Methylobacillus flagellatus KT: one gene and its partner. The protein of the gene in region 2 binds, or shares a complex with, the protein of the main gene of each other region. Links are inferred from orthologs where the notes say so. Each region holds a gene or a part of one and is shown on either strand. Other genes may lie near its edges.

The links.
Region 1: the proteins of MFLA_RS10865 (region 2) and dapF are in contact, whole or in part, in a solved structure (PDB 5YGU), measured with the Escherichia coli proteins. The link is inferred for Methylobacillus flagellatus KT from one-to-one orthologs.

The regions. Positions count from the first base shown.
Region 1 is NC_007947.1:204,522-217,292, reverse strand. The notes cover bases 7,344-10,280. They hold dapF (diaminopimelate epimerase), read right to left. Parts: upstream 9,262-10,280; coding sequence 8,425-9,261; downstream 7,344-8,424. Other genes in these bases: metK (methionine adenosyltransferase), read left to right, coding at 10,242-10,280; MFLA_RS01015 (lysophospholipid acyltransferase family protein), read right to left, coding at 9,307-10,170; MFLA_RS01025 (DUF484 family protein), read right to left, coding at 7,605-8,294; xerC (tyrosine recombinase XerC), read right to left, coding at 7,344-7,584. Outside these bases: MFLA_RS01070 (DUF3108 domain-containing protein), read right to left, coding at 1-627; purM (phosphoribosylformylglycinamidine cyclo-ligase), read right to left, coding at 750-1,790; MFLA_RS01060 (DnaA regulatory inactivator Hda), read left to right, coding at 1,938-2,555; MFLA_RS14985 (hypothetical protein), read left to right, coding at 2,552-2,683; MFLA_RS01055 (NAD(P)-dependent alcohol dehydrogenase), read left to right, coding at 2,709-3,782; MFLA_RS01050 (thiosulfate oxidation carrier complex protein SoxZ), read right to left, coding at 3,772-4,122; MFLA_RS01045 (thiosulfate oxidation carrier protein SoxY), read right to left, coding at 4,109-4,561; MFLA_RS01040 (M48 family metallopeptidase), read right to left, coding at 4,573-6,000; cyclic pyranopterin monophosphate synthase MoaC, read left to right, coding at 6,078-6,563; more of xerC, read right to left, coding at 6,709-7,343; more of metK, read left to right, coding at 10,281-11,405; ahcY (adenosylhomocysteinase), read left to right, coding at 11,861-12,771. UniProt on the Escherichia coli protein: Involved in the succinylase branch of the L-lysine biosynthesis and in the biosynthesis of the pentapeptide incorporated in the peptidoglycan moiety. Catalyzes the stereoinversion of LL-2,6-diaminopimelate (L,L-DAP) to meso-diaminopimelate (meso-DAP).
Region 2 is NC_007947.1:2,261,361-2,278,279, forward strand. The notes cover bases 8,683-11,482. They hold MFLA_RS10865 (RNA pyrophosphohydrolase), read right to left. Parts: upstream 10,442-11,482; coding sequence 9,923-10,441; downstream 8,683-9,922. Other genes in these bases: ilvC (ketol-acid reductoisomerase), read left to right, coding at 8,683-8,845; asd (archaetidylserine decarboxylase), read left to right, coding at 9,024-9,866; MFLA_RS10870 (beta-propeller fold lactonase family protein), read left to right, coding at 10,663-11,482. Outside these bases: MFLA_RS10815 (Maf family protein), read right to left, coding at 1-1; MFLA_RS10820 (NUDIX hydrolase), read left to right, coding at 168-611; tRNA 2-thiouridine(34) synthase MnmA, read left to right, coding at 642-1,724; MFLA_RS10830 (glutathione S-transferase family protein), read right to left, coding at 1,773-2,384; nadC (carboxylating nicotinate-nucleotide diphosphorylase), read left to right, coding at 2,431-3,300; MFLA_RS10840 (GspE/PulE family protein), read left to right, coding at 3,435-5,219; MFLA_RS10845 (acetolactate synthase 3 catalytic subunit), read left to right, coding at 5,566-7,272; ilvN (acetolactate synthase small subunit), read left to right, coding at 7,278-7,769; more of ilvC, read left to right, coding at 7,829-8,682; more of MFLA_RS10870, read left to right, coding at 11,483-11,625; MFLA_RS10875 (SRPBCC family protein), read left to right, coding at 11,894-12,424; MFLA_RS10880 (pilin), read left to right, coding at 12,654-13,094; MFLA_RS10890 (3',5'-cyclic-nucleotide phosphodiesterase), read right to left, coding at 13,607-14,371; MFLA_RS10895 (CHASE2 domain-containing protein), read right to left, coding at 14,368-16,593; MFLA_RS10900 (alpha/beta hydrolase), read left to right, coding at 16,740-16,919. UniProt on the Escherichia coli protein: Master regulator of 5'-end-dependent mRNA decay.

The DNA of each region.
Region 1 (12,771 bases), 2.1 Mb from region 2 along the record:
GACTGGCAGGTGGTGGTGCTCCACTGCCAACCATAGCTCTTTGCCGTCCTCATCCTGCACCGCCTCGCTCAGATGCATGACCTTGAACTTGCCCGCGCCCACTTCCATCAATTCATCCTTGGCATCAATATGGTAATGATAGGTACGCAACTTCTTGCCCGTCGTTACCGGCAATATGAGCTCACTGCCGGAAGGCGCGACAAACATGAATTGATAGACAAAGCTGCTGATATCCTGCGCGCCTGCCACTAGCGGCACGCTATTGAGCTTGCCCTTGACCTTCATCTTGAGCAGGTTGTTCGCCCAGTCAAAATCGGTGTACAGGGAGCGTTTTTCATTATCTCCCTGGTGCAGTTCGAAATGCTCGGGTTTCAGACCCTGTGCCGTCACTTCTCCCTCGCTGGTCAACCTACGCTCGCCAAATAAGGCATACACGCCGATACCCTTGGTCACGCTTTCAATACGATAACGGCTTCCCTCTTGACGATAGGTTTCGTTCACCGTCGCGAACGGCTGGCCGTTGCGCGTGGCTTCATAAGTGAGCTTCACTCGTTGGGGTGCTGCCATTGCCACACTGCTCAAGCAAAGCAGCAGCAGACTAGCAACAAGGGAGCGAAATATAGACATGAGACCTCCTGGGACATCGAAGGGCAATGCATCTCATCGCCCTGAGTTGGCACATCACTTGAAGCATCCTTATTCAAGTGCGTGCAGTATTCTGTTGGCAACAGCCATGGTGCTTTAGTTCTTTAGACAACCACGGTCTGTGCTTCGCCCGCTCCCTGCGCACGGATGCGCCCGATCTCCCACACTTGCTCGCCCTCGGCTGACAACAGCGCCTTGGCAGCTGCAACGTCCTGTGCAGATACGATCACCACCATGCCAATGCCGCAGTTGAACGTCCGGTACATTTCCTGATCGGTGATGTTGCCTTGCTCCTGCAGCCAGGAAAACAGCGGAGGAATCTCCCAGCTGCCCTGACGCACCTCGGCCGTCAGTCCCTCGGGCAACACACGCGGCACGTTTTCGGTAATGCCGCCGCCAGTGATATGCGCCATGCCCTTGACCTTGATTGCCTGCAGCAGCTTGAGGATGGGTTTTACGTAGATGCGTGTGGGCGCCATGACCACGTCGCGGAAAGGACGACCATAAAAATCGCTCTCCAGGTCGACGCCAGAAAGATCAATCAGCTTGCGCACCAGCGAATAGCCGTTGGAATGTGCGCCGTTGGATGCCAACCCCAGCACCACGTCGCCCTCGGCGATGGTGGAGCCGTCGATCAGCGCATCCTTGTCGGCGGCCCCGACGACGAACCCCGCGAGGTCATACTCGCCAGCCGGGTACATGCCAGGCATTTCTGCGGTCTCGCCGCCGACCAGCGCGCAGCCGGATTGCTCGCAGCCTGCGGCAATGCCTTGCACCACCTGCGCCGCCGTATCGACATCCAGCTTGCCACAGGCGAAATAGTCGAGGAAGAATAAGGGCTCAGCCCCCTGCACCAGGATATCATTGACGCTCATGGCGACCAGGTCTATCCCTACTGTATCATGCTTGTTGAGCTGGAAAGCCAACTTGAGCTTGGTGCCGACGCCGTCGGTACCCGACACCAATACCGGGTTCTTGAATTTCTTCGGCACTTCGAACAAGGAGCCGAAACCACCGATACCGCCCAGCACTTCGGGACGCATGGTACGTTTTGCGAATGGCTTGATTCTCTCGACCAAGGCATCCCCGGCCTCAATATCCACACCGGCATCGCGATAGCTAATCGAGTTTTTTTCAGAATTCAAGTTGAGTTCTCGCTTTCCACAGGATAAATTTTAGATAATCAACGCGCAATTTTACCTGATAATACTGCACAGACGATAATAAAGACCTCCGCAGGAATCAGGGTGCAGTGATACCGTCCTGCCAACTCAGCCCGCAAGTGAACCATATTGAAACAACTACTGCTTGATATCCAGCCACCCGCTGCACCTAGCCTCGACAACTTCGTGACTGGTCGCAATGCCGAAGCCCTGTTCCAGCTAAGACGCACGGTGCTTGAACACGATGATGCACGCTTCATCTACCTTTGGGGAGAAACCGGCTGCGGCAAGACCCACTTGATCCAGGCCTGCAATGCGCTGGCCAGCGCCTCTGGCCTCGACATGATCTGCGTCGACGATGTGCATTTGCTTTCCAATGACGACCAGGTCGCCTTGTTCGACCTTTATAACCAATTGCGCGAATCCGGCGGCAGGCTGATCGTCAGCGGCCTGGCCGCACCCAGCCAGATGGGCTTGCGCGACGACCTTGCCACCCGGCTGGCCTGGGGGCTGAGTTATCAGCTGCATCCCCTGAGTGATGAGGAAAAAACCCAGGCATTGAAGAACCACGCCGAGGCACGCGGGATGAAACTTCCCGATGAAGTGCTCGACTACTGCCTGCGCCACCTGCGCCGGGATATGCCCAGCCTGATCGCCACCATCGACGCACTGGACGAATGGTCGCTCATCAGCAAGCGAGCGGTGACACTGCCATTGCTGAAGCAATTGCTGCAAACGTCTACATGATGGATGTACAGCACAGCCCTGTTCACAGTGAATTGTATTTTGCCAAGACGCCTATAGCAGAAGCCAGCCTGGGAAGCGCCAATATTGCGATGAGCAATCAAGGGGAAAGTTTGTTACCATGGCAATAACCATTTTTGGAAAAGGAGTATTTCAATGGCTACCATGAAAGCTGCTGTATTCGTCTCCCCCGGCAAAATAGCGTTGCGCGACAAGCCCGTCCCTGAAATCGGCCCGCTGGATGCCTTGATCCGCATCACCACCACGACCATCTGCGGCACAGATGTGCATATCCTCAAGGGTGAATACCCAGTTGCGGCAGGACTGACAGTCGGACACGAGCCCGTCGGCATCATTGAAAAGCTGGGGTCAGAGGTACACGGCTTCAAGGTAGGCCAGCGCGTCATCGCAGGTGCGATCACGCCCAGCGGGCACTCCAACGCCTGCCTGTGCGGCATCGGCGCCCAGGATGGCCCGGACAGCCCGCACGGTTTCAAGGTGGCAGGTGGCTGGAAATTTGGCAACACCATAGACGGCAGCCAAGCGGAATTCCTGCGCGTGCCGGATGCCATGGCTAACCTGAGCCCGATCCCAGACCACCTCAGCGACGAGCAAGTACTGATGTGTCCGGACATCATGTCGACCGGCTTCTCTGGCGCAGAGCGGGGCAACATCAAGATTGGCGATACAGTGGTGATATTTGCGCTGGGCCCCATCGGCCTCTCTGCCGTCGCAGGCGCCAAACTGCTGGGAGCCACCAAGATCATCGGCGTGGATTCCATTCCTGACAGGCTCAACATCGCCCGCGCGCTAGGCGCAGACCATGTCATCAACTTCAAGACTCATGACCCGGTGCAGGAAATTCTCAAGCTGACAGACGGACGCGGCGTGGATGTCGCAATCGAGGCACTGGGCGTGCAACAGACATTCGAGTCCAGCCTGCGCGTGCTGCGTCCGGGCGGCACCTTGTCCAGCCTGGGCGTCTATTCCTCCGACCTCAGGCTGCCACTAGATGCCTTCGGGGCCGGACTGGGGGACTTCACGATCGTGTCCACCCTCTGTCCCGGAGGCAAGGAGCGCATGCGCAGACTGATGGAGGCAGTCGGCTCGGGCCGCGCTGACCTGAGCAATCTGGTGACCCATCGCTTCAAGCTCAGCGAGATCGAGGAGGCTTACGACTTGTTCGCCAATCAGCGTGACGGCGTCATCAAGGTAGCCATCACACCCTAGCCTCTGCCGGGAAAATCATCCCTGATGTCAATGTCATGGCATAACGGCCACTATGGCCCTTGTTGTCATGCCATGTCACGCTGACTGTATCCCCGGCCTTCGCTTCCGCTACATAGAAAACCAATTGAGGATCGCTGGCAGTGCCGGTGCTCAAATGCGCTTCCAGCACTTGATGTCCATTATGGCTGACCTGCACCAACTGGATGAAACAGGCAGAAACTCCCGGACCTGCACCCTGCATCCTTATTCCGTCCTCCACGGGAAGGGAAAATGACAGCACTATCTCGGCTACTCCGTGACTGAGCCGGGCCTGTACTGTCATGCCATCAGCCCTGAGCATCCCTCACCATTCCTGCACTGGTCAGGGCAATATGGCGGCTGGCCCGATAATACCGGCTACCAGCCTTCACCACGACTTCAATGGTTTGGCTCTGCGCAAGCCTGATATGTGTGACGACACATGGCTGTGCCCCACGGCTGAAAGTGAAGTTGGCAATCAAAGACTCTGGATTGTTGCTCGCATACAAAGCAATGGCTTCCGTTCCCTGTATCCTGCTCATGATGTCGACCCGGATGCTGGAACCATCTTCAGCCAAAGCCGGCGCCACGATCTCGATCCTACTGTCCTGGATATCGCCCAGCTTGTCCGGCTCCTGCATTTCTGACTCAGCCAGCCCGGGTTCCATCACCGGAAGGCGCCACGAAGCAGCAAGTGCTTGCCACGGCATCACACAGCAGGCCGCTAGCCATTGCAACAGCGTGCGCCGCCCAGCGCTCATCCAGGGCTTCCTCAACTTGACCTCTTGTCATCAAGCTGCCGGCGCAGCTGGTTGAGGCGCGCCTCGACAATGGATTTTTCATAAAAATCCCCATCTGCCGCCTTCGCTGCCAGGTCCATTTGCTCTACGGCACCACGCAAGTTATAGCGCCGCACATATGCCTCTCCCTGTGCCTGGTGCATCAGCAGGGATTTTCCCTGCATGCTGTAGGCGCGCGCTTTCAACTCGTAGAAATAAGGATCATCTGGAAACTGAGCCTGCTTGTCCGCGATCAGTTGCAACAACTTTTCCGATTGCCTCGATCCCAGCAAGTGCTCAGCATAGCCATAGATCAATGCACGATGGCCCGGATACAAGCCCAGCGCATCCAGATAGCGTTGTTCTGCCACCGCAGGTGGCTGCCCTGCCACGGCCACCTTGGTTGCCAGCGTCTCTATCAGGGCATTCGATGCGGTATGCTGGCGCAGCCAGGCAACTTCTTTGTGTGCGCCGGCAAGATCATTCTTGCGCAACATGGCAAGTGCGATGCCATAATGTTCTGCGGCCTCATTGACATAATGCTTTTCCTGCAGGTTGATGCGAAAAATATTGATGGCGCTGTCCGCAGTACCGATGTTGGCAAGCAACTTGGCCTTGATGAAATAAAAATCCGGATTTTCCTGTACGACGCGGAAGCTGCCCTGCTCCACCCGGTTGCGCACATCCGCAATCCGCTCCACTGTGAGGGGATGGGTACGCAGGAATGCAGGAGCACTGCCTTCCGAGAACCGCGTACCCTTTTGCAGTGTTTCAAAGAAAGAGGGCATGGCGCGGGTATCGAAGCCCGCATCAGCCATGATCTGCAAGCCGACGCGATCCGCTTCTCGCTCGTGTTCGCGCGTATAGTCGATCCGCTTCTGGATCGACCCTGCAGTCGCCGCAGTCAGCGCGCCCCCGGTCAATTGCGGGTTACTGCGCGCAGCGAGCAGCGCCAATGCCATGGTCGCCATGCTGATGACGGAATCGTTCTTCTGCTTGGCCAGCATGCGTGCGAGGTGGCGCTGCACCACGTGTCCGATCTCATGGCCAAGCACGCCTGCCACTTCCGATTCGTTCTTGGCGGCAAGCAGCAGGCCGGTATGCACGCCAATCACGCCGCCAGGCATGGCAAACGCGTTAATGCTGCTGTCTTTGACCACGAAGAAATTGAAGCGCTGGTATTTGTCTGGGCCATTGGCAGCAAGCCGGTAGCCCAGCGCAGTGATGTAGTCATTGACCTCCGGATCTTCCAGCACCTGGCTACTGGCATAGACATCGCGCATGATCTCATCGGCAATGCGCTGCTCGTCCAGCGGCGACATGACGGTGGCAGAATAGTCGCCAAGCTCGGGCAAGCCATCGGCAAGCGCCATGGGTGTCAAGCCAAAGAGTAATGCAAATGGATAAAGCGCTTTCATCATTGCTATGATAGCAACCTCAAGCACCAAGTTCACTAGCGCCGGATCATGAATTCGCCGGCCATCACGCAGGAAAACGCATGAGCAAGCTTACCCATTTCGATGCTGGCGGCCAGGCCCATATGGTCGATGTCGGCGAAAAAGCCGAAACCAGGCGTGTTGCCGTTGCGCATGGCAGCATCCGCATGCTGCCGGCCACCCTCTCCATCATTACTGCTGGCGACGCGAAGAAAGGCGACGTGTTGGGCATAGCCCGCATCGCCGCCATACAAGGTTCCAAGCGCACGGCGGAATTGATTCCGCTTTGCCACCCGATCCCGCTTACCCGGATCGGCGTGGAGTTCAGTATCGATGACGCCGTGAGTGCCGTGCATTGCCAAGTGACGGCAGAAACCGTTGGTCGCACCGGCGTGGAAATGGAGGCGCTTACCGCGACCAGCATCGCCCTGCTGACGATTTACGACATGTGCAAGGCGGTGGACAGAGGCATGACCATCGGCGAGATCCGGCTATTGGAGAAGCTGGGCGGCAAGTCGGGACACTGGCAGGCTGGCAACAACGACTAACTTGCCTGACTCGGGTGACAAAACCGCCCAGGGAAGCTGCTGATGAAATTCCAGTAAAGTCATCTGTCAGCGCAGTCGCTCCAGGCAAGGCAATCACGTGGTCAAGCGAATACGCCAGCAGCGTACGATAAAGCATCATTCATCTTTATTTCTTGCGCGCCCGCGGGTGCGCCGCATCATACACCTTGGCAAGGTGCTGGAAATCCAGATGCGTATATACCTGAGTCGTGCTGATATTGGCATGGCCCAGCATTTCCTGTACCGCCCGCAGATCGCCGCTGGATTGCAGTACATGGCTCGCAAAGCTGTGTCGCAGCATGTGGGGATGCACATTGCTGCTAATGCCTCGCCTGATCGCCCATTGCTTGATGCGGTACTGGATGGCCCGGCCGCTGATGCGCCGGCCGTTGCGGTTGAGAAAAACCGCTTGTTCATCGCTTGAGATTGCAGGCTGGCGCACCGCCAGCCAATCCTGCATGGCCTGGATAGCGTGGCGGCCGATAGGGACGATGCGCGACTTACTCCCTTTGCCCAGCACCTTTACCGTTCCCTCATGCAAGTTCAAATCCCCGATATTCAACCCAGTGACCTCTGAAAGCCGCAAACCGGATGAATAGAAAAGTTCCAGGATAGCCTTGTCCCGTATCGAGAGTACGTCCTCACCTTTCATATCCACCAGCTGCACGGCCTGGTCAATGGCCAATGCCTTGGGCAGGGACTTGGGGGATTTGGGGGCGCGCATGTCGTGGCAGGGATTGCAGGTTGCGCCGTGGCGCTTGACCAGGTAATCGAAAAAGCCACGCCAGCCCGAGAGGTGGCGCGCAATCGTTTTGCCGCTCAACCCCCGGCCATGAAGGGTAGCAATAAAGCGGCGGATGTGGGATGGTTGCAGCGCATCCAGCGCCATCCCGGACTTGAGGTCAAATAACAGCTCCAGGTCGCGCCGATAATGCTTGACGGTGAGCAGGCTCAAGCCTCGCTCGAATTGCAGATACTCCAGATATCGCTGCAACACATCCATCGCTTTGTGCGGCGCAGGCTTTACACAATGATATGCCGCAACAGGGCGGCACTGATCAGCTCGCTGATGCGCTTGAGGTAAAGCGTGCCCATATCGGGATAGAAACGCTTGTCGTCATCGCTCGCCAGGGCCAGGACGCCAAACACCTGCTGCGCCTTGAGTGCCATGACGGCAAAGGAAGCCGGCCTGGCCTCCACGCCGAACCACCCCTGCAATGGCATGCCCGGCCGGTTGCCGCAATATGGCGTTGCCAGGCCCTGCGCCCAGCGCTGCAGCTCCTGGTCGACGCTGGCAAAGATCGGCAGGCTGCCATTACCGGATTCACGCGGCTTTGCCCACAGGCGCAGACTCACATATGGCACCTGGAAATCCTCGTGCAAGCTATGCTCTAACAAGCTGACCAAGACCTCCATCCGCTCGGTGGCCAGCAACCCCAGACTGAGCCTGTGCACCTTTTCGCCAATCGCATCGTTTTCCTCGCCGTACTTCATCAGCTGCGCAAGCTTCGCATCCAGCACGCGGATACGGTCACGCTGCGCCAGTTGCTGGCGCTCGGCAAGGGAAACCGTACCTTGTCCATGCGGGCTGGGCAGGTAGAGTTCGGCCAGCAGGCCTGTGTGGTGCTCGAAGAACTGCGGATGGGCACGCAGATAACTCATTACCTGATATTCCGTCACCTGCTGCTCGTTGTTGTGATCTTGTGCTTCCATGCTGACTCCTTGAATCGCCATTCCTGGCGGGTAAACGCGGCTAGGCCAGCCTCATGGGATCATCCTGCCGCTCCATTGCAACGGCTGCGGCACGCTGCCTGGACAGCGCTCCCTGGCGTTGCCAACCACTCTAAACCTCAATATCGATACTACCCTCGAATACAGTTTCGGCAGGGCCGGTCATCCAGACCGGCTGCCCGCCACCTTCCCAGGCGATGATCAATTCGCCGCCCCGGGTGGCAACCCTGACTGGGGACTGCAGCAAGCCGCGCCTGATCCCACTGGCCACGGCGGCACAGGCACCGGTCCCGCATGCCAGGGTCTCGCCGCTACCGCGCTCGAATACGCGCAAACGGATATGGTGCTCATCTACGATCTGCATGAACCCTGCGTTGACCCGCTGGGGAAAGCGCTCGTGGCGCTCAACCAGAGGCCCCAGCCTTTCCACCGGCGCCGTATCGACATCCTCAACGACGGTCACGGCATGGGGATTCCCCATGGAAGCCACGGAAATTTCCAGCGCCTGGTCGGCGACTTGCAGCAGGTAAGTCATCGCCTCCCGGTCGGCAATGAACGGCACCTCTGCCGGCTCAAAGCGTGGCTCGCCCATATTCACCGTGACTAACCCATTGTCTTCCAACCTGGGCAGGATGATGCCACGCGCCGTTTGTACCCGGATTTCACGCTTGCTGGTCAGGGACTTGTCGTGCACGTAACGCACGAAACAGCGCGCCCCATTGCCACATTGCTCCACTTCGCCGCCGTCGGCGTTGAATATCCGGTAGCGAAAATCGACGCCCTCCACTGTAGGGCGTTCTACCAACAGCAACTGGTCAAAGCCAATGCCGAAATGCCGATCGGCCAGACGGCGGATGGTATCTGCATCCAGGCTGACTGGACGGCTATACCCATCCACCACAATGAAGTCATTGCCTATGCCCTGCATCTTGGTAAAACTGAGTTTCATAAAAACTGCCTTGAAATGGCGGCAACTGCCGCACATGCGTGAAATTTAATTCGTCCCACCCTGAGTCTCGCGCGGTTTTCCGTGCGGCTTGGGCTGCTTGAACCTGCGGTAGCTCCAGAGATATTGTGCAGGACATTGCCTGATCAACTGTTCTATCCCTTGATTGATATTCGCAGGAGTGGGCTCCATCTCGAGGGGCTGAATATGGATGATATAGCCTCTCCCCCACGGCAAGCGCTCGCCGAACGCCAGCAGCACCCGGGCGCCCGAAGTATCGGCAAGCTTTCCCACTAGGGTCATGGTATAAGCCGGCGTGCCGAAGAAATCCGCCCAGGTGCCCTCACCGAACTCAGGCACCTGGTCTGGCAATATGCCAACCGCCTCACCTTGCTTCAAGGCTTTGAGCAAGCTACGCACCCCGCTCAGGCTGGTCGGTGCCTGTTTGATCTGACTGCGATTGCGGCCTTCGTCGATCAGGGGGGCAAGCCACTGCTGACGCGCGGGACGGTACAACACGGTAATCGGGTGACGTGCGGCATAGTAGAGGGCGGTCACTTCATAACAGCCCAGATGAGGCGTCAGGAAAATGATGCCCTGCCCCTGAGCCTGAGCGGCCTCCACATGCTCCCAGCCATGGCACTCCCTGACCCAGGGCAACACTTTACCCTGCGGGCGGAACCAGATGGCAAACGTCTCGACCAGGCCTTTGCCGGTTTCCAGGATGCTGTGCCTCACCAGCCGGTGGTACTCCTCGGTTGAAGAGGTAATGCCGGCCACACTGAGATTCTTGCGCGTACGGCGCAATACCTTGTGGGAAAAGAAATAAAGCCCCCACCCGGTGAGTACGCCAACCGCATTGATAATAGGCAGCGGCATCATCGCCAAAACGCGTAATAATGCTTTGAGCATGTACTTCTTTTTGAAACATGATGATTTTGCTATTCTAACAACCTTTTGCACAATTCATTTGGTGGGAGTTCATGAGCGAATACCTATTTACTTCCGAATCCGTTTCCGAAGGCCATCCTGACAAGGTCGCGGATCAGATTTCGGACAGCATCCTGGATGCAATTCTCGAGCAGGACCCTACTGCCCGCGTGGCAGCAGAAACATTGACCAATACCGGCTTGGTCGTGCTGGCGGGGGAAATCACGACGACAGCCAATGTCGACTACATTAAGATCGCGCGCGACACCATCAAACGCATTGGGTACGACAATGCCGACTACGGTATCGACTACAAGAGTTGCGCCGTCCTGGTCGCGTACGACAAGCAATCCCCAGATATTGCCCAGGGCGTCAACAACGCCAACGACGATCCTCTGGACCAAGGGGCCGGCGATCAGGGCCTGATGTTCGGCTATGCCTGCGATGAAACTCCGCAGTTGCTCCCGCTGCCCATTTGGCTCTCGCACCGCATGGTGGAACGCCAGTCCCAGCTGCGTAAGGATGGCCGCCTGCCTTGGCTGCGTCCTGACGCCAAGAGCCAGGTCACTATCCAGTACATGGACGGCAAGCCGCACAAGATCGACACGGTGCTGATTTCCACGCAGCATGCGCCCGACATCAGCCTGGACCAGGTCCGTGAAAGCGTCATCGAAGAAATCATCAAGCCCACCCTGCCACAGGAACTGATCAAGGGTGATATCAAATTCCTGGTCAACCCAACTGGACGATTCGTGATCGGCGGCCCGCAAGGCGATTGCGGCCTGACTGGACGCAAGATCATCGTGGACACCTACGGTGGCGCCGCCCCTCACGGCGGTGGCGCATTCTCAGGCAAGGATCCTTCCAAGGTTGACCGTTCTGCCGCCTATGCCGGCCGCTACGTTGCCAAGAACATCGTCGCGGCTGGCCTCGCTTCGCGCTGCCTGGTGCAGGTTTCCTATGCCATTGGCGTCGCCAAGCCTACCAGCGTCATGGTCGAAACCTATGGCACGGGCAAAGTATCGAACGAGATACTGACCCAACTGGTGCTGGATCACTTCGACCTGCGTCCCAAGGGCATCGTCAAAATGCTGGACCTGCTGCGTCCCATCTACGCCAAGACGGCAGCTTACGGTCACTTTGGCCGCGACGAACCAGAGTTCACCTGGGAAGCGACTGACAAAGCAGCTTTGTTGCGCGCGGCGGCAGGCCTCTGACCGGAGGGCATCCCAACGACCGAGGGCTGGCTCATCCGAAATGCGGTTCCTTGCCAGCCCGCACCGCTCATCCCTGCAAGTACACCTCTGCTCTAACCTCCCTGCATGCGTTCGCATGCAGGGCACTTGCCTTACCTTACTCCCCATTCCCGGTACCGAACATCCTGGTACCCGGCAAATTCCCAGCCCAGAGCAAGGTATTTCCTGATCTTCCATGCCAACAGTGACAGAAAAAGGATAAAGCCACTATAATGGCGCCTCTACCGAGGAACGTTGCAAGGATGTTCATCCCCAGGCTCGGTTGCCGCAGCGCAAGCTGTGTAAACGGCGTTCACCAGATTGACATGTACCGGTCATGAGATGGTGAAACGCACACACTCCAACATCGCCTCTCCCACTGGTCATACTCTCCAATCGACACGACAACAGTGTCGCGTTGTTCAACGTTTTGAAGGATGAATACTGTGGCTGATAATACCCAAGATTACGTGATTGCCGATATCAAGCTGGCTGAATGGGGCCGCAAGGAAATTGCCATTGCAGAGACAGAAATGCCAGGCCTGATGGCGATCCGTGAGGAATATGCGGCTACCAAGCCATTACGTGGCGCACGCATCACTGGCTCGCTGCACATGACCATCCAGACCGCCGTGCTGATCGAAACCTTGCGAGACCTCGGTGCGGAAGTGCGCTGGGCCTCCTGCAACATCTACTCCACCCAGGATCATGCGGCGGCCGCCATTGCAGCACAAGGCATCCCGGTCTTCGCAGTCAAGGGCGAGACCCTGGATGAGTACTGGGACTATACCCACCGGATTTTCGAATGGACAGATGGCGGTTACAGCAACATGATCCTGGATGATGGCGGCGATGCGACATTGCTGCTGCATCTGGGCACCCAGGCCGAGAAAGATGCCACCATCCTCAATCATCCTGCCAGTGAGGAAGAGGTCAGCCTGTTCAACGCCATCAAGACCAAGCTCAAGCAGGACCCGACCTGGTACTCCACCCGACTGTCCAAGATTCTCGGCGTGACGGAAGAAACCACCACCGGCGTGCACCGTCTCTACCAGATGCACAAGGAGGGCAAGCTGGCCTTCCCTGCCATCAACGTCAACGACTCGGTCACCAAATCCAAGTTCGATAACCTGTACGGCTGCCGTGAATCTCTAGTAGATGGCATCAAGCGTGCCACTGATGTCATGGTGGCAGGCAAGATTGCCGTGGTCGCAGGCTATGGGGACGTGGGCAAAGGCTCTGCCCAGGCCCTGCGTGCGCTGTCCGCCCAGGTATGGGTCACCGAGATCGACCCCATCTGCGCCCTGCAGGCAGCCATGGAAGGCTACCGTGTCGTCACCATGGACTA
Region 2 (16,919 bases):
TGGGCTGTAGCGATTGTCATTGGGCGACGATACTACCGGATTGCCTCTGTCTCGAACAATAAACTTAAAGCTATACGGATACGGCAATACTGGCTTCACAGGCAATCCCGCTGTAAAATTATAGGTTTACGTTGTCTGGCCATGCCCAGACGCCTGGTGAAGAATTCATGATCTGGAAACCCCATACCACTGTTGCCGCCATTGTTGAGCAGGATGGCCGCTTTCTCCTGGTGGAAGAAGAGACTACCGACGGCATCCGTCTCAACCAGCCTGCCGGGCATGTGGAAAACGGCGAAAGCCTGCTGGAAGCCGTCATCAGGGAAACCCGCGAGGAAACCGCCTACCGTTTCAAGCCGCAAAGCCTGCTAGGTATCTATCATTGGCGCCACCCGCTCAAGGACATTACCTATCTGCGATTCGCCTTCATTGGTCTGGCTGATGATCATCAGCCAGACCAATCCCTGGACGACGGCATCATCCGCGCGGTCTGGATGACGCCGGAAGAAATCCGTGCGAGCCAGGCAAGGCACCGCAGCCCGCAAGTACTGGCATGCGTCGAACATTACCTGGCGGGGCAGCACTTCCCGCTCCACGTGATTACTCATTTATAGCGTTGCCATTTGGCAGATAGAACATCCATCATGAAGAAAAAAGTCATCGTCGGCATGTCCGGCGGCGTTGATTCCTCCGTCGCGGCCCTATTGCTCAAGGAACAAGGCTATGAAGTCGTGGGCCTGTTCATGAAGAACTGGGAGGACGACGATACCGACGAATACTGCCCGGCCAAACAGGATCTCATTGATGCCGCCGCCGTCGCCGACAAGATTGGCATAGAACTGGAAGCCGTGAATTTCAGCAAGGAATACAAGGAGCGGGTGTTCGCCAATTTCCTCGAGGAATACAGCGCTGGCCGTACACCCAACCCGGATATTCTCTGCAACTCCGAAATCAAGTTCAAAGCATTCCTAGACCATGCCATGGCGCTGGGCGGAGACCTCATGGCTACCGGTCACTATGCGCAAGTGCGCGAGAAGAACGGCTTGTTCCAGCTCATGAAGGCGGACGACGGCACCAAGGACCAGAGCTATTTCCTTTACCGCCTCAACCAGGCACAGCTCTCCAAGACCCTGTTCCCGCTCGGTCACCTGCTAAAACGCGAAATTCGCGACATTGCACGTCGCGCCGGCCTGCCCACCAGCGAGAAGAAGGACTCCACCGGCATCTGCTTCATCGGCGAGCGTCCGTTTCAGGAGTTCCTCAGCCGTTATCTGCCACGTGCTCCGGGAGAAATCCAGACGCCTGAAGGCAAGGTGGTCGGGCAGCATCACGGTTTGATGTACTACACCATGGGACAGCGCCAGGGCCTTGGTATCGGCGGTTCTAAGGATAGCAACGGGGAGCCCTGGTTCGTCGCGGGCAAGGACATGCAGCGCAACGTGCTGATTGTAGTACAGGGGCACGACCATCCCTTACTGCTCAATGACGGACTGATCGCTGACAACCTGCACTGGATTGCGGGCGAGGAACCAAAAACCCATTGGGTGTATGCCGCCAAGACCCGCTACCGCCAGCCGGATGCGCCGTGTGAGATTGACCGGCTGGACAGTGGCACTGCGGAAATCCGGTTTGGCCACAAGCAGTGGGCGATTACACCGGGGCAATCCGTCGTGGTCTACGAAAGCAATGTCTGCCTGGGCGGCGGCATCATCACCTCAGCCCTTTGACGAGCGCAGCGCAACAGGGCAGCGTCTTGTCTGCCACCCTGTGCATCATCAGCCGATGACTGGCGCGGTATCCTTGAATGAAGCCCGCTTCATCATGGCAGCATAGTGCCGGGCAAGATTGGGATACTGCTGCTTCCAGTCCAGGTGTTGATAGCGAAGCTCAAGATAGCCCAACATGCATCCGACGGCAATATCAGCCAAGCTGAAGCTTTCGTTGACACACCACTTCCTCTTCTCCAGGTCCTGGTCCATCCTCCTCAGGCCGCGTTCCACCTTGTTCAATTGCTTCTCAATCACTGCCGAATCCTGCATTCCTTCCGGGCGTCGCCCCTCCATCACGGCTGCGACAGCCGCATCTGTCACACCGTCGGCGAGGGCCTCCCAACGGCGGACGGCGATCTTGGCGGTATGGTCCTGCGGAATCAAGTGCGCCACTGGCGTCCGATGATCCAGATACTCCACGATCACACGGGAATCATAAAGGCTTTCGCCATCCGGCAGGATCAGTACCGGGATCTTGCCCAGCGGATTATGGTCGGCGACAGGGCATTCAGGGTCGGCAAGCACGACCAGCACCATGTCTACATCGATACGCTTTTCTGCAGCCACCACGCGCACCTTGCGCGCATACGGGCTGGTATTGGAGTAAAGGAGCTTCATCTTGAACAAGACTTGAGAGATGGATGGATGCATTATAATGCAAATCATGAACCCCATCTCACAGCAAACGCCATTCCCCAACGCCCTGCAGAAAGTCATCGAGGCAAACATTCTGCACGCATTGGAAGAAGATGTCGGGGCCGGAGACATCACGGCACAACTGGTGCCCGCAGGCCAATTGGCGACTGCCACCATCATCGCGCGCGAGGATGCCGTAGTGTGTGGCATCCCTTGGGCCAATGAAGCATTCCGCCAGGTTTCCAGGGAGATCGCGGCTGAATGGCTGGTGCAAGAGGGAGACCATGTCAGCGCCGGCGCCACACTCTGCTCATTATCCGGCCCTGCCCGCGCCTTGCTGACTGCGGAGCGCTGCGCCCTCAACTTCCTGCAGACGCTATCCGGCACCGCCACGGCCACGCGGCAATACGTCAACGCCATTACGGGAACACGAGCGCGCATCCTAGACACGCGCAAGACCTTGCCTGGCCTGCGTATTGCGCAAAAATACGCCGTGCGCATCGGTGGTGGGCTCAACCAGCGCATCGGGCTTTATGATGGCATCCTCATCAAGGAAAACCACATTGCTGCCGCAGGCAGCATAGAAGCAGTGCTACATCATGCCCGCGCGCTGAATCCGGATGTCTCTATCCAGATCGAAGTTGAAACCCTGGAACAGTTGCAGACCGCCCTGAACGCGGGCGCCACGCTGGTATTGCTCGACAATTTCGCTCCTCCGATGCTGGTGGAAGCCGTCCGCATCAACCAGGGCCGAGCCATCCTCGAAGCCTCGGGCGGCATCGATATTCACAATGTACGCGAAATTGCACTGACCGGGGTCGACCGCATTTCCATCGGCAGCCTGACCAAACATCTCCAGGCGATCGACCTTTCGATGCGCTTCCAGCCCCAGGAATAAGCCCTGCCGACGCAACCGGCTCCGGTCAAGCCTGGCAATGCGCACCAGCCCCCTCTGCCGGCCCCATGCCACATCTTGCTAGCGCCAAGCGCAAACGCATCGACTTTTGCGCTGCGAATCTTTAGTATTCCCACATGAATCAACCTGGCGCCATCTTCCACCCAGCCCCTGGCCGCCTCTCGCTGGGCGACACCCTGCGCATGCTTGTCAACGACGGGCTGGTGCACAAGCTGCAGGCCGAGCAGCTCTTCAAGGACCGCAGGCTGGACAGTTCCAACCTGCACCCCCTGATCATCATCAGCGAGCAAAAATGGAAAAGCCTGCAGCCCCCGCACAAGCCACTTTCGCTGGAAATGCTCACGGCATGGCTTGCCAAAAGGGCCAATCTCGAGCATTTCCACGTCGACCCGCTCAAACTGGATTTCAGCGCCGTGGCCCAGGTCGTTTCCAAGGCTTATGCCGAGCGCCTCAAGATCATGCCGGTCAAGGTCAGCGGCCAGGAGGCCATCATCGCGACCGCCGAACCGTTCTTTACCGACTGGATCCCCGACCTCGAACGCATCCTGAAACTCAACATCCGGCTGGTCGTCGCCAACCCGCGCGAAATCAGCCGCTACCTGCCGGAAGTCTACAACCTCGCCAACTCCATCCATCTCGCCAACACGGCAAAGGCCGGACAGGTCATTGGCGTGCAGAACCTGGAACAACTGGTTGAATTAGGCAAGGACAAGAATCTCGACGCCAACGAACAGCATGTGGTCAATATCGTCGACTGGCTGTTCAAGTATGCCTTCGAGCAACGCGCCAGCGACATTCACCTCGAACCGCGCCGCAACATGGGCATATTGCGCTTCCGCATCGACGGCGTGCTCCACCAGGTATACCAACTGCCCAGCGCCATCATGAATGCGATCACCAACCGCATCAAGCTACTCGGGCGTATGGACATGGTGGAAAAACGCCGCCCCCAGGATGGCCGCATCAAGACCCTGACGGACGAAGGCGAGGAAATCGAACTGCGCCTCTCCACCATGCCCACGGCATTCGGCGAAAAGCTGGTCATGCGTATCTTCACGCCGGAAATACTGGTCAAGGATTTTGTCGAGCTGGGATTTTCCAGCGCACAGGCGCAGAAATGGACCCGCTGGACGCAGAGTCCCAACGGCATCGTCCTCGTGACCGGCCCGACCGGCTCCGGCAAGACCACTACGCTATATTCGACCCTGAAGCTGCTTGCAACGCCGGAAGTGAACGTCTGCACCGTGGAAGACCCGATCGAGATGGTGGAGCCAGCGTTCAACCAGATGCAAGTGCAGCACAACATTGGCCTGACATTTGCCGACGGTGTACGCACCCTGCTGCGCCAGGACCCCGACATCATCATGGTAGGCGAAATCCGCGACGTGGAAACCGGGGAAATGGCGATCCAGGCCGCGTTGACCGGTCACCTTGTGCTCTCAACCCTGCATACCAATGACGCGCCGGCCGCGGTGACCCGCCTGCTGGACCTGGGCATTCCACCTTACCTGATCCACTCCTCGCTAATCGGCATCATGGCGCAGCGGCTGGTACGCACCTTATGCCCGCATTGCAAGATGCCTGCCGAGATCAGCCAGGAACGATGGGATGACTTGGTTAGTGCATGGAAACTGCCCAAGCCCGCCCAAATCTATGCCGCCAACGGCTGCCTGGAATGCCGCATGACCGGCTATCGCGGTCGCAGCGGCATTTACGAGATGCTGTCGCTAACGCCGGAACTCAAGAAGCTCATCACCCACGACGCCGATCTCGCCAGCATCAAAAAGCTGGCTTACCAGCAAGGCATGCAGCCATTGTTGATCAACGGCGCCGAAAAAATTGCCGAGGGCCTGACCACCATAGAAGAACTGCTCAAGGTCGCACCACCCCCTTTTGACTAATCAACATCAAGCGCCTGCCCAATACCAAGTCACAGGCTGGCTTTCTCGCCAGGGCAGCCCAAACACCATCATCCACAAAAGTATGTTGGTGTATCCTGGCTTTCAACCCATTGGAGCCAGGCTATCGTAACGGCCCGAAGCCATGGTTTCGAAGCGTGCTCCCCCTACATCGCGCTCCACCGGTCATGCAAATTGCAGCACTTGCCTAGCGCTTTGTCCGGTGCATTGGCAAGCCATGCCAAATCCATGGCATGACATTCAAAAGCACGTAATCTTCCTTGACCAAAATGGTACAAACCGTTAGTGTACTAAGTTTCCCAAACCCTCGGCGTAACAAGCATTATCTATGGAATTATCTGGCGCAGAAATCGTCATTCGCTGCTTGCAGGAAGAAAACGTCAAATACGTTTTCGGCTATCCTGGCGGCGCAGTGCTCAATATTTATGATGAAATATTCAAACAGGACAAGTTCAAGCACATTCTTGTCCGGCATGAGCAAGCCGCTGTCCACGCGGCAGACGCCTATTCTCGCGCCACGGGTGAGGTCGGGGTCGCCCTGGTGACATCCGGCCCTGGTGCCACCAATGCCATTACCGGCATTGCCACTGCCCATATGGACTCCATCCCCTTGGTCGTCATTAGCGGCCAGGCGCCTACGCCTGCCATTGGCCAGGATGCCTTCCAGGAAGTGGACATGATCGGCATCTCACGGCCCTGCGTGAAGCACAACTTCCTGGTCAAGGACGTGAAAGACATCGCTCCCACCATCAAGAAGGCATTCTTCATTGCCGCGACTGGCCGTCCCGGCCCAGTGGTCGTCGACATCCCCAAGGATATTACTGCGCACCTCGGCCATTATGAATATCCCGAGAGTGTAGAGATGCGCTCCTACACGCCTATCCTCAAGGGACACTCTGGCCAGATCAAGAAGGCCATCAAGCTCATGCTCGAAGCTAAGCGCCCCATGCTGTATACCGGCGGCGGCGTAGTGCTCGGCGATGCCTCGGAGCAGCTGATCAAGCTCGCACGCAGACTGGGCTTCCCCGTTACCAATACCCTGATGGGATTGGGCGGCTATCCTGCTACGGACAAGCAGTTCGTCGGCATGCTCGGCATGCACGGCACTCTGGAAGCCAATATGGCGATGCAGAACTGTGACGTGCTGGTTGCCATCGGCGCGCGCTTTGACGACCGCGTCATCGGCAATCCGCAGCACTTCTACAACAAGGACCGCACCATCATCCATGTCGATGTGGATCCTTCCTCTATCTCCAAGCGCGTCAAGGTGGATGTGCCCATCGTCGGCCACGTGCAGTCCGTGCTGGCCGAAATGAACGACTTGCTGGACGCCGAAACCCGCGCACCCGACGCTGCCGCGCTCAAGGCCTGGTGGACGCAGATCGAGGAATGGCGTGGCCGCAACTGCCTGGGCTACAACCGCAACAGCGAGATCATCAAGCCGCAGTTCGTCATCGAAAAATTGTGGGAAGTCACCAAGGGCGAGGCCTATGTAACGTCCGACGTCGGCCAGCACCAGATGTGGGCCGCGCAATATTACAAGTTCGACAAGCCGCGCCGCTGGATCAACTCGGGCGGCCTGGGCACCATGGGCGTCGGCCTGCCCTACGCCATGGGCGTGCAGTTTGCCGATCCCAAAGCCAAAGTCGCCTGTATTACCGGCGAGGGCAGTATCCAGATGAACATCCAGGAGCTGTCGACCTGCAAGCAATTCCACCTGCCGATCAAGGTGATCCTGCTCAACAACCGCTATCTGGGCATGGTGCGCCAATGGCAGCAATTCTTCTACGAAAACCGCTATTCGGAATCCTACATGGACAGCCTGCCGGATTTCGTCAAGCTTGCAGAGTCCTACGGCCATGTCGGCATGAACATCGAGAAGCCTGCCGACGTTGAAGGCGCCCTGACCGAGGCATTCAACCTCACGGACAGGTTTGTCTTCATGAACTTCATCACCGACCAGAACGAGAACGTGTTCCCAATGGTGCCGAACGGCAAGGGCTTGTCTGAAATCATCCTGGCTGAAGACCTGTAAGAATCATGAAACATATCATCTCCATATTGATGGAAAACGAAGCTGGCGCCCTTTCCCGCGTTGCTGGCCTGTTCTCCGCGCGTGCATACAATATCGAATCCCTGACCGTGGCGCCCACCGAGGATGCCACGCTGTCACGCATGACCATCGTCACCTCCGGATCGGATGAAGTGATCGAGCAGATCATCAAACAGCTCAACAAGCTGGTGGATGTGGTCAAGGTACTGGACCTCAACGATGGCCGCTTTATCGAGCGTGAGCTGATGTTGGTCAAGGTAAAGGCGACCGGGTCGTTCCGCGAAGAAATGAAACGCATGTGCGACATTTTCCGCGGTCGCATCATCGACGTAGCCGATAGCAGCTACACCATCGAAATGACAGGCTCCGGCTCCAAGCTGGATGCTTTCCTTGAAGCCCTGGACAAAGGTGCCATCCTGGAGACCGTCCGCACCGGCGCCTCCGGCATTGGTCGCGGCGACAGGATACTCAAGCTTTAAACACTCAAGCTGTCTATCTCACCGGACAGCAGAATCCATTTTGTATTGAAAGGCAAAACATGAAAGTCTATTACGACAAGGACGCGGATCTTTCCCTGATCAAGAAGCTGAAAGTGACCATCGTCGGTTACGGCTCCCAAGGCCATGCCCATGCCCAGAATTTGAAGGATTCCGGCGTCAACGTCACCATCGGCGCCCGCAAGGAAGGCAGTTCCTTCGCCAAGGCAGTGAACGCAGGGCATGAAGTCAAGGAAATCAAGGAAGCGGTCACTGGCGCCGACGTCGTCATGGTATTGCTGCCTGACGAAACCATGGCAGAAATCTACCATGCGGAAATCGAACCCAACTTGAAAAAGGGTGCCGCGCTAGCCTTTGCCCATGGCTTCAACATACATTACAACCAGATTGTGCCGAGCAAGGATCTGGACGTGATCATGATCGCGCCCAAGGGCCCAGGCCACACTGTGCGTTCGGAATACCTGAAGGGCGGCGGCGTGCCCTCCCTGATCGCGGTTTACCAGGATGCGTCTGGCAAAGCCAAGGACATTGCGCTCTCCTACGCTGCGGCCAACGGTGGCACCAAGGGCGGCGTGATCGAGACCAACTTCCGCGAAGAAACCGAAACCGACCTGTTTGGCGAGCAGGCCGTGCTCTGTGGTGGCGCAGTCGAATTGGTGAAGGCAGGCTTCGAGACCCTGGTTGAAGCTGGATATGCTCCGGAAATGGCTTACTTCGAGTGCTTGCACGAGCTCAAGTTGATCGTCGACCTCATGTACGAAGGCGGCATTGCCAACATGAACTACTCCATCTCCAACAATGCAGAATATGGCGAATATGTCACTGGCCCCCGCGTGATTGCCGACCAGGCCCGCGCTGCAATGAAGGAGTGCCTGAAGAACATCCAGAACGGTGACTATGCCAAGCAGTTCATTCTGGAAGGCCGCACCGGTTATCCATCCATGACTGCACGCCGCCGCCTTAACGCTGCTCACCCGATTGAACAGGTCGGCAGCCAGCTGCGTGCCATGATGCCTTGGATTGCCAAGAACAAACTGGTAGATCAATCCAAGAACTAACAGTTTCCGGCAACCTGACCGGACCTGGCCTCATCTAAAGAACCAACTGCCGGGGAAACGATCATAAGTGATCGCCCAGCAAAGAGAGCCAGACCATCCAGGTCTCCGTTAAAATAGAAAGAGGCTGGACACTGTCCGGCCTCTTTTTGCGTTTCGCTTTTCCCTTAATGAGGTCCATGTGCCAAAGCCCTACTCTGTCAAACTGCAATATTTGGTGCCAAAAATCGCATTGACCGCGTTGGCAGGCAAGCTTGCCCACCTGCGCGCCGGCTGGCTGACGACAACCGTCATTCGCTGGTTCGCCAAGCATTACCGGGTCAACATGCTGGAGGCCGTCAATCCCGACATTACCAGCTATGCCAGCTTCAATGACTTCTTTACCAGGGCACTCAAACCCGGCGCACGACCACTGGCCGATGCGGCGCAGCTCTGCCCGGTGGATGGAGCCATCAGCCAGTTCGGCCGCATAGACAAGGACCAGATTTTTCAGGCCAAGGGCCATCACTACTCGACCACGGCCTTATTAGCCGGCAATGCGCAGATGGCAAGGGAATATGAGAACGGCTACTTTGCCACCATCTACCTGAGCCCCCGGGATTACCATCGCATTCATATGCCCTGCGATGGCAAGCTGCTTTCCATGACATACGTACCCGGCGACCTGTTTTCCGTCAATCCTCTGACTGCCGAGCACGTGCCGGGGCTATTCGCACGCAACGAGCGCGTGGTATGCGAATTTGCTAATTCAGAAGGGAAATTCGCCTTGGTCCTGGTAGGCGCCACCATCGTCGGCAGCATGGCAACAGTGTGGCATGGCATCGTCAACCCACCACGTCGCGGAGAAATCCAGACCTGGCACTATCACGACCAGGATATCCGCCTCAAGCAAGGCGAGGAAATGGGACGATTCCTGCTGGGCTCGACAGTCGTCGTGCTTTATCCGGAAACAGCACAGCTCAGGTTTCAGCCCGGCTGGCACCCATTGCGGGCGGTCTCGCTGGGAGAGGCAATGGCGCAGTAGGTCTGAGCAGGGTAAAAAGCGATTCCTGGCCAAAGCCGGAATCGCCAGCCGGGGAATCAGCGCACCAATTGATCCACGCGTTCCGCTACCCGCGGACGCCGGTGCTCGGTAAGATGCATGGAAAGCTCCTTCAGCGCCATGCGGTAGACATCCCGCTTGAACTCAATAACGGAATCCATTGCCACCCAGTAGTCACTCCAGCGCCAGGCATCAAACTCAGGGTGCGTGCTGGCGCGCAACGACACATCGCTGTCACGCCCGATCAGCCGCAGCAGGAACCATATCTGTTTCTGGCCCCGGTAACTGCCACGCCATTCGCGCTTGATCCAGTTGGTCGGCACGTCGTAGCGCAGCCAATCCCGGGTGCGGCCCAGAATCTTGACATGCTCGGGACGTAACCCGACCTCCTCCATCAATTCGCGGTACATGGCCTGCTCAGGGCTTTCGCCATATTTGATGCCGCCCTGCGGAAACTGCCAAGAGTGCTCGCGGATGCGCTTACCCCAAAACACCTGATTGCGGGCATTGCATAAAATAATGCCAACATTCGGGCGATATCCATCCCGATCTATCATGACAACATACCTCTATAGTTTGTCGTCATTTTTCCATATTTTGCCGGATTTTGAAAGCTGGGCACACTTCCGGCCCCTACCGAAAATCCCGGAAAACACAGGAGAAATCCAGCCTTGACGCTATTTACAGCCCCCCCGTATACTGCCGGGTCAACCTTTGGCAACATTGAAACGTTAGCTTAACCAACCAGCAGAACCTGATCGCAAGCAAATACTTCATAGTGAAACACAGCATCCGCATCCTCAGCAGCTTACTGCTTCTCATCGCGTTTTCCCTGATAGCCCGGGCAGACGAAGCCTATATCACGAACCAAGGTGAAAATACAGTTTCCGTTCTCAGCCTTTCCGACCACCGCATCATTGCCACCATTGCCGTCGGCAAATCCCCTGTCGGCGTTGCGACCTCTGCGGCATTGGGCCGGGTCTATATCAGCAATGTGGACAGCCAATCAGTTTCAGTGATCGATGCGGACAAATATGAAGTCATCAATACCATCAACATTGCCGGCTCACCAGTCGGCATTGCATTGTCACCCGACAGCCAGACCCTGTATGTCGCCGACTGGAACGACAACCGCGTGCTCGCCATCGATACTGCCGATCCCAGCCAACGCCGTGAAGTCAGCATCGGCAAGGCACCCGCCGGCATCACCGTCAGCCCGGACGGCAGCAAGCTATATGTTGCCAACCGTGACAGCAACGACCTTGCCATCATCGACACCCAATCCCTGCAGGTACTGCAACGCGTCGCTACCGGGGAACATCCGTTCGGCATTACCCTCGGGCCGGATGGCAGGCAGATATTGGCTGTCAACGTTTACGCCAATAGCCTTTCCGTCATCGATCTGGAAACCCTGCAGACCCGCACCATTCCGGTAGGGGAGCACCCGTATTGCGTTGCGGTGAGCCCGGACAGCCGTTATGCCTATGTCACCAACACCCAGGCGGACACCGTCTCCGTCATCGATCTCGAACAGAACAAGGAAACCACCAGGATCAGTGTCGGCGGATTTCCGGAAGGCATCAACTACGATGCCGCCACCAACAAAATTTACGTTGCCAATTGGTTTGACAACTCGGTTTCAGTGATAGACGCCAGCAGCCATAAACATATCCAGGACATTTCCACCGGCAAGCAAAGCCGGGCGTTCGGACAGTTTATACTCAACAAGACGTCGCATTGATTGGGAGCTGCCGGGAACCTCAAAACAAATCGAGTGGCAAACAAGCGCTGCGGATCGGGATGTGATGCGAGGCGCAAACCACAGTGATAGCCATAGCCATAGCTATCGCGAGGATTTGCAACGAAGCAGCCCGCCCGATTCCGCAGATGCTTGCGGCACGGTGATTTGTTCTGAGGTTTCCAGGTATGCTGTCCCGCTACAACCTAGCAGCAGGACAGCACATTCACGGTTCCACTTTTATAACTTGCAAAAACATGGAGAAACATAGATGAAGAAAATCCTCGCATTACTTGCCATCGGCCTGCTGCCGCTCACTGCCGCCGCCCACGGCCCTTCGCCGCAGAAAGTTGAAAAGACTGTCGTCATCGACGCCAGCCCGGACAAAGTCTGGGCCTTGGTCAAGGACTTCGGCAACATGCAGAAATGGCACCCCGCGGTTGAAAGCACCAAGCTCGACAAGCGCACGGTAGACGGTACGGAAGAAACCGTACGCCTGCTCACCCTCAAGGGCGGCGGCACCATCCTGGAAAACCTCAAGAGCATCGATGAAGATCGCAAGCAGCTCAAGTACGGCATCATTGAAGGCGCGCTGCCCGTCTCCGACTACTACTCCACCATCACAGTGAAGGAAGCCGAAGGCGGCAAGACCGAAGTCAAGTGGATGGGCCGCTTCTACCGCGTCTACAAGCTCAACCCGCCCATCCCTCCAGGCCAGGACGACAAGTCCGCGCTGGATGCGATCAATGGCGTATATGACGCCGGCCTTGCCAACCTGAAAAAGGTTGCCGAAGGCAAGTAATTTACTTGCAAACCTAACAATGCTTGTCACATCGTGACAAAAATTGTCAGTTAAAGGTAAACAAAAAGCGGAGCAACAACTCCGCTTTTTTATTTTCCAGCTGACAAAATCCTTAAAATTCAATACATAACCCATCATCACCTAAAACTGGCACAGCCATTGCAATAAGCAATGCATGCGGTACTCCTCCAACCGCAGCAAACACTCAACTCAACTAAAGGGGTTCATGATGAAAAAAGTACAACAAGGTTTTACGTTGATCGAACTGATGATCGTCGTGGCGATTATCGGTATTTTGGCGGCAGTGGCGATTCCGGCTTATCAGGATTATGTTGCCAAATCAAAATGGGCAGCAGCATTAGCCGAGGTCGCACCAGCAAAAACTGGATTTGACCTTGCTCTGAATGACGGCCTAACCCCATCACTAACAAATCCACCAGCCGCTGGCGAGGCATTTGTGGGTGTACAAGCAGCAAACTCAAACACTAATATTGTCATAACAACTCCCACTAATGCAGGCGTAATTACTGCAACAATTGTTGGCGGCCCTGCAACAGTTGCGGGTACAACGATTACCCTAACGCGAACAGAAGCTACTGGTCAGTGGACATGCACAGCAACAGCATTGCAACGCTTTATTGGACGTACCGAAATTTGTAGGGGCGCATAAACGAAAGTTAAAATTTAGAATATATAAAAGTATCGCTTCAAATTAAATAAATTCCTCCACAGGAGACAACGCCACTCCGGCTTGTCTCCTGTCTCTTTTTTGACCTCCGCCGCCTGGCTCTCCCACTGTCATGCCGAAGACCCGGCATTCCGTTGCGTTCCTGCATATTCGCAAGATTCCAGCCTGAAGGCCGGGATGACAAGGGACAGGGATCATACCGGAGCTGAGCCAAGTGTCCTCTGCAAACGCAACTTGCACAAGACCATAAAAAGCACGCGTAAGGGGCAATAACTGAAGGGCATTGCGCCGCATAAAACACCTTCCTCACAGGAGAACAATGTCATCACTGGCTTGTCTCCTGTTTCTTTTTCTACATCATCATTGCCATACCAGTCTTGATCCGGTACTTTCTGTAAACGTAGCTTGCAGCAGAGATACTGTGTATTGAGCAAAAGCGCAAGGATTTTGTCTCCGTCCTGCAAGAGCGCATATTGCGATAGCGCTCCCAAAGATCAGACATTCAAAACCTGACCATGCTGCAAGGCCTTCGGCACCAAGGGATGCCTGGCAGCATCAATCTCCTGCATGATGGCTTCTCCTTCGCCCGGCTTCAGGTGCGTAACCCATACTTCTGGACGAGGCTTTAGTCGATCTAAACCATTCAGCAGCAATGCCGGGCAATAATGATGGGATACCAAAGCTAGGGCAATCTCGGCATCGGTAAATGACACTTCGATGATCAGGTGACGTAAATTGCCTGCTTGGTTCAGCACTTGCCAGAACTCGTCGCAACTGGTGGTATCGCCGGTAAATGCAAGGCTGCCCGAGCCGCTACCGAGCAAATAGCCGACTGCCGGCACGCTATGGTTGGCAGGGAGCGCCACAATACGGCGGCCGGCTATCTCGGCCTCGTCTCCCACCGTTATAGGCGCATATTGCAGCAACGGTTGCTCGGGAGTGGGAATCTGGTTGAAGTCCGGCCAGATGTGCCCATTGAAGATATGCGCCTTGAGGCTGGCGATGGTCTCCGGCAGGGCATGTACCGTCACTGGCTGCTCGCGCTTGCCCAGCACGGCATCCAGCAGCAAGGGCAGGAAGGCGATGTGGTCAAGGTGGGCATGGGTCAAGAATACGTGGCTGATTGTCGACATTTGGGCCAGCGTGAGGTCTCCCACGCCTGTGCCTGCATCAATCAGGATATCCCCGTCCACCAGCAGGGATGTCGTGCGCAGCCCCTGCCCAATGCCGCCGCTACAGCCCAATACCTGGACATTCATGTCGTTCCCCATTTGCTTTCAAAATTGAATACGCCATCCCAGTCGGCTGCCGGTGCATGGCGGCTGAAATGCGCAATCCGCTCCAGATAGAGTGTATAGATCCTGCGCGCACCATACGTAGCCTGCAATGTGTTGAAGGCCTCACGGGCTGGCGACCATTGTTGTTGTCTATAGGCTGCCAATGCCAGTTCGTATTGTGCCAGCTCTTGCTCCGTCACGGCATGCTCAGTGGTGATGGGCGCATAAATCCGTACCGGGATGCCCTTGCCTTTGACACGGATCAGATCCAGCTCACGGTAGGGATATTGGGTGGCTGCGCGGATGACGAACTCACTCACGATGATGGGCTCATCATAGTAGCTGCACAGGCTTTCCAGGCGTGCGCCCAGGTTGACCGCATCCCCCATCACTGTATATGCCATGCGGAATTCCGACCCCATATTGCCTACGGTCATTTCGCCCGAATTGAGACCTATGCCAATGTCCAGGCGCGGCCAGTTCCTGGCCTGGAAGCCGGCATTCACCTGTTCCAGCTCGCGCACCATGTCCAGCGCTGCATTGACCGCATTGGCGGCATGCCGGTCGTCATGCAGTGGCGCACCCCAGAATGCCATGATGGCATCGCCCATGTATTTGTCTATGGTGCCGCGGTGTTGATGGATGACGCGCGTCATTGCGGTGAGGTATTCATTCATGAGCTTGGCCAGCGCTTGCGGATCAAGCGCTTCCGATATTCTGGTGAAGTCGCGGATATCGCAGAACAGCACCGTCATTTCGCGGCTTTCTCCTTCCAGCCCGAGTTGATGCGGCCGCTCAACCATCTCAGCCACCAGCGCTGGAGGCACGTACTGGCCAAACAGCTGGGCCAGGTGCCGCCTGCTGCGCGACTCGATGAAATAGCCGTAGCTCATATTGAGCACATAAAGCAGCAGGACGAGCAACAGGGCCGAGGCCAATGGCAGCACGATACCGGCCTGCCATGCCATGAGATTGAACCCCGTAAGCAATGCCCACGTCGCCAGGGCTAGGACGGTGGCAGGCACGGGAGACATGCGTGGAATCAGAATGGAAAGCCCCACCCCCAGCAGCATGAGCAACAGGAATTCGGCCCCGCGCGTATAGCCTGGCTGTTGCAGGATATTACCGTCCAACATGCCTGAAATCAGGCTGGCATGGATTTCCACACCGGGATAGACGCTCTGTACGGGCGTAGCACGCAAATCCATCAGGCCCGGTGCCGTGGTACCGATCAGCACGATGCGGTTCTGCAACTGTTGAGGGGAAACCCTGCCATGCAATACATCGGTGGCGGATACATAGGAAAAACTGCCCTGCTTGCCGCGATATGGAATCAGCGTATTCAGGTTGGCATCAACCGGGATTTTACGCTGGCCCAGTTCCAGCCATTCCATGCCGGCATATTGCATGCTGTCGGTGAAACCAGGTGCCACCTGCACATTGCCCAGTACTCGTCGGACGACGGCCAGCGACAGCGCCTCGTACATGCCGCCCTGGTATGCCACCAGCAAGGGGACGCGGCGCGTGATCCCATCTTCGTCGGGGTCCGGATTGAAGTGCCCAGCTGCCGCTGCCTGCTGCTGCAGGATCGGCAGGTTGGCGCCATACCCACTGGCCTGTAGATAGGCGACATGACGCCCGGCCAGCATGTCTGCCTGCATTACGGGTGGCGGCAACATGCCGATATTGCGCCCCATGTCCGTGCCATGCCGAAAATAATATCCCAGCACAACATTCCGTCCGCGCATGCTGTCAGCAAATTGCCTGTCATGATCCAGCGCGGGCAGTATGGCATCGATCAACGGCACCCATTCCGGCCGCTGCGTAAATTGCGCCTGCCGCATTGCCTGCAGTGCTGCCAGGCCGGAGCTGTGGTCTTTCTCCGCAAACACGACATCGAATGCCACCAGCCTTACCTGATAGTGGTCAAACAATAGATCCAACAACTGCGCCAGCCGCTTGCGGCTCCAGGGCCAGTGTCCCTCCTGTTGCAGGCTGGCCTCATCGATATCGACGATGACGATGCGGTCGTCATGATCTTCCGGCGCGAGCAGTCGAATGCGGGTGTCATAGGCAAAGCGCTCCATCGCCTCCATGAAATCCAGCCTGAAAGCCCCCACCACGTGCGCCAGCAGTATGGCGGTGGCAAGGACGCCCAGCAACAGGCGGATATGGTGATGGGAAAAGGAGCGGGGAATACGCATGCAGAAAAGAAGGTTGGAGTGTTATGCCAGTGCGTTGGTTTTACAGAAGCATAGCGTAAAAGCCCTGCGTGTGGGCATTATGCGATGTGCCATGCGTCGGATTGCATGGCAGAATGCAACTTTCGCCAAGCATATAGACGATACCGATGTCCTTACTCGATTGCATTGAAATCTCTCCCGATGACACCATCCGCAACAGCGTAATCTGGCTGCATGGCCTGGGCGCTGACGGCAACGACTTCGCGCCAGTGGCGCGCGAACTGGCGTTGCCACACACGCGCTTCATCCTGCCACATGCCCCTGCAATCCCGGTCACGGTCAACCAT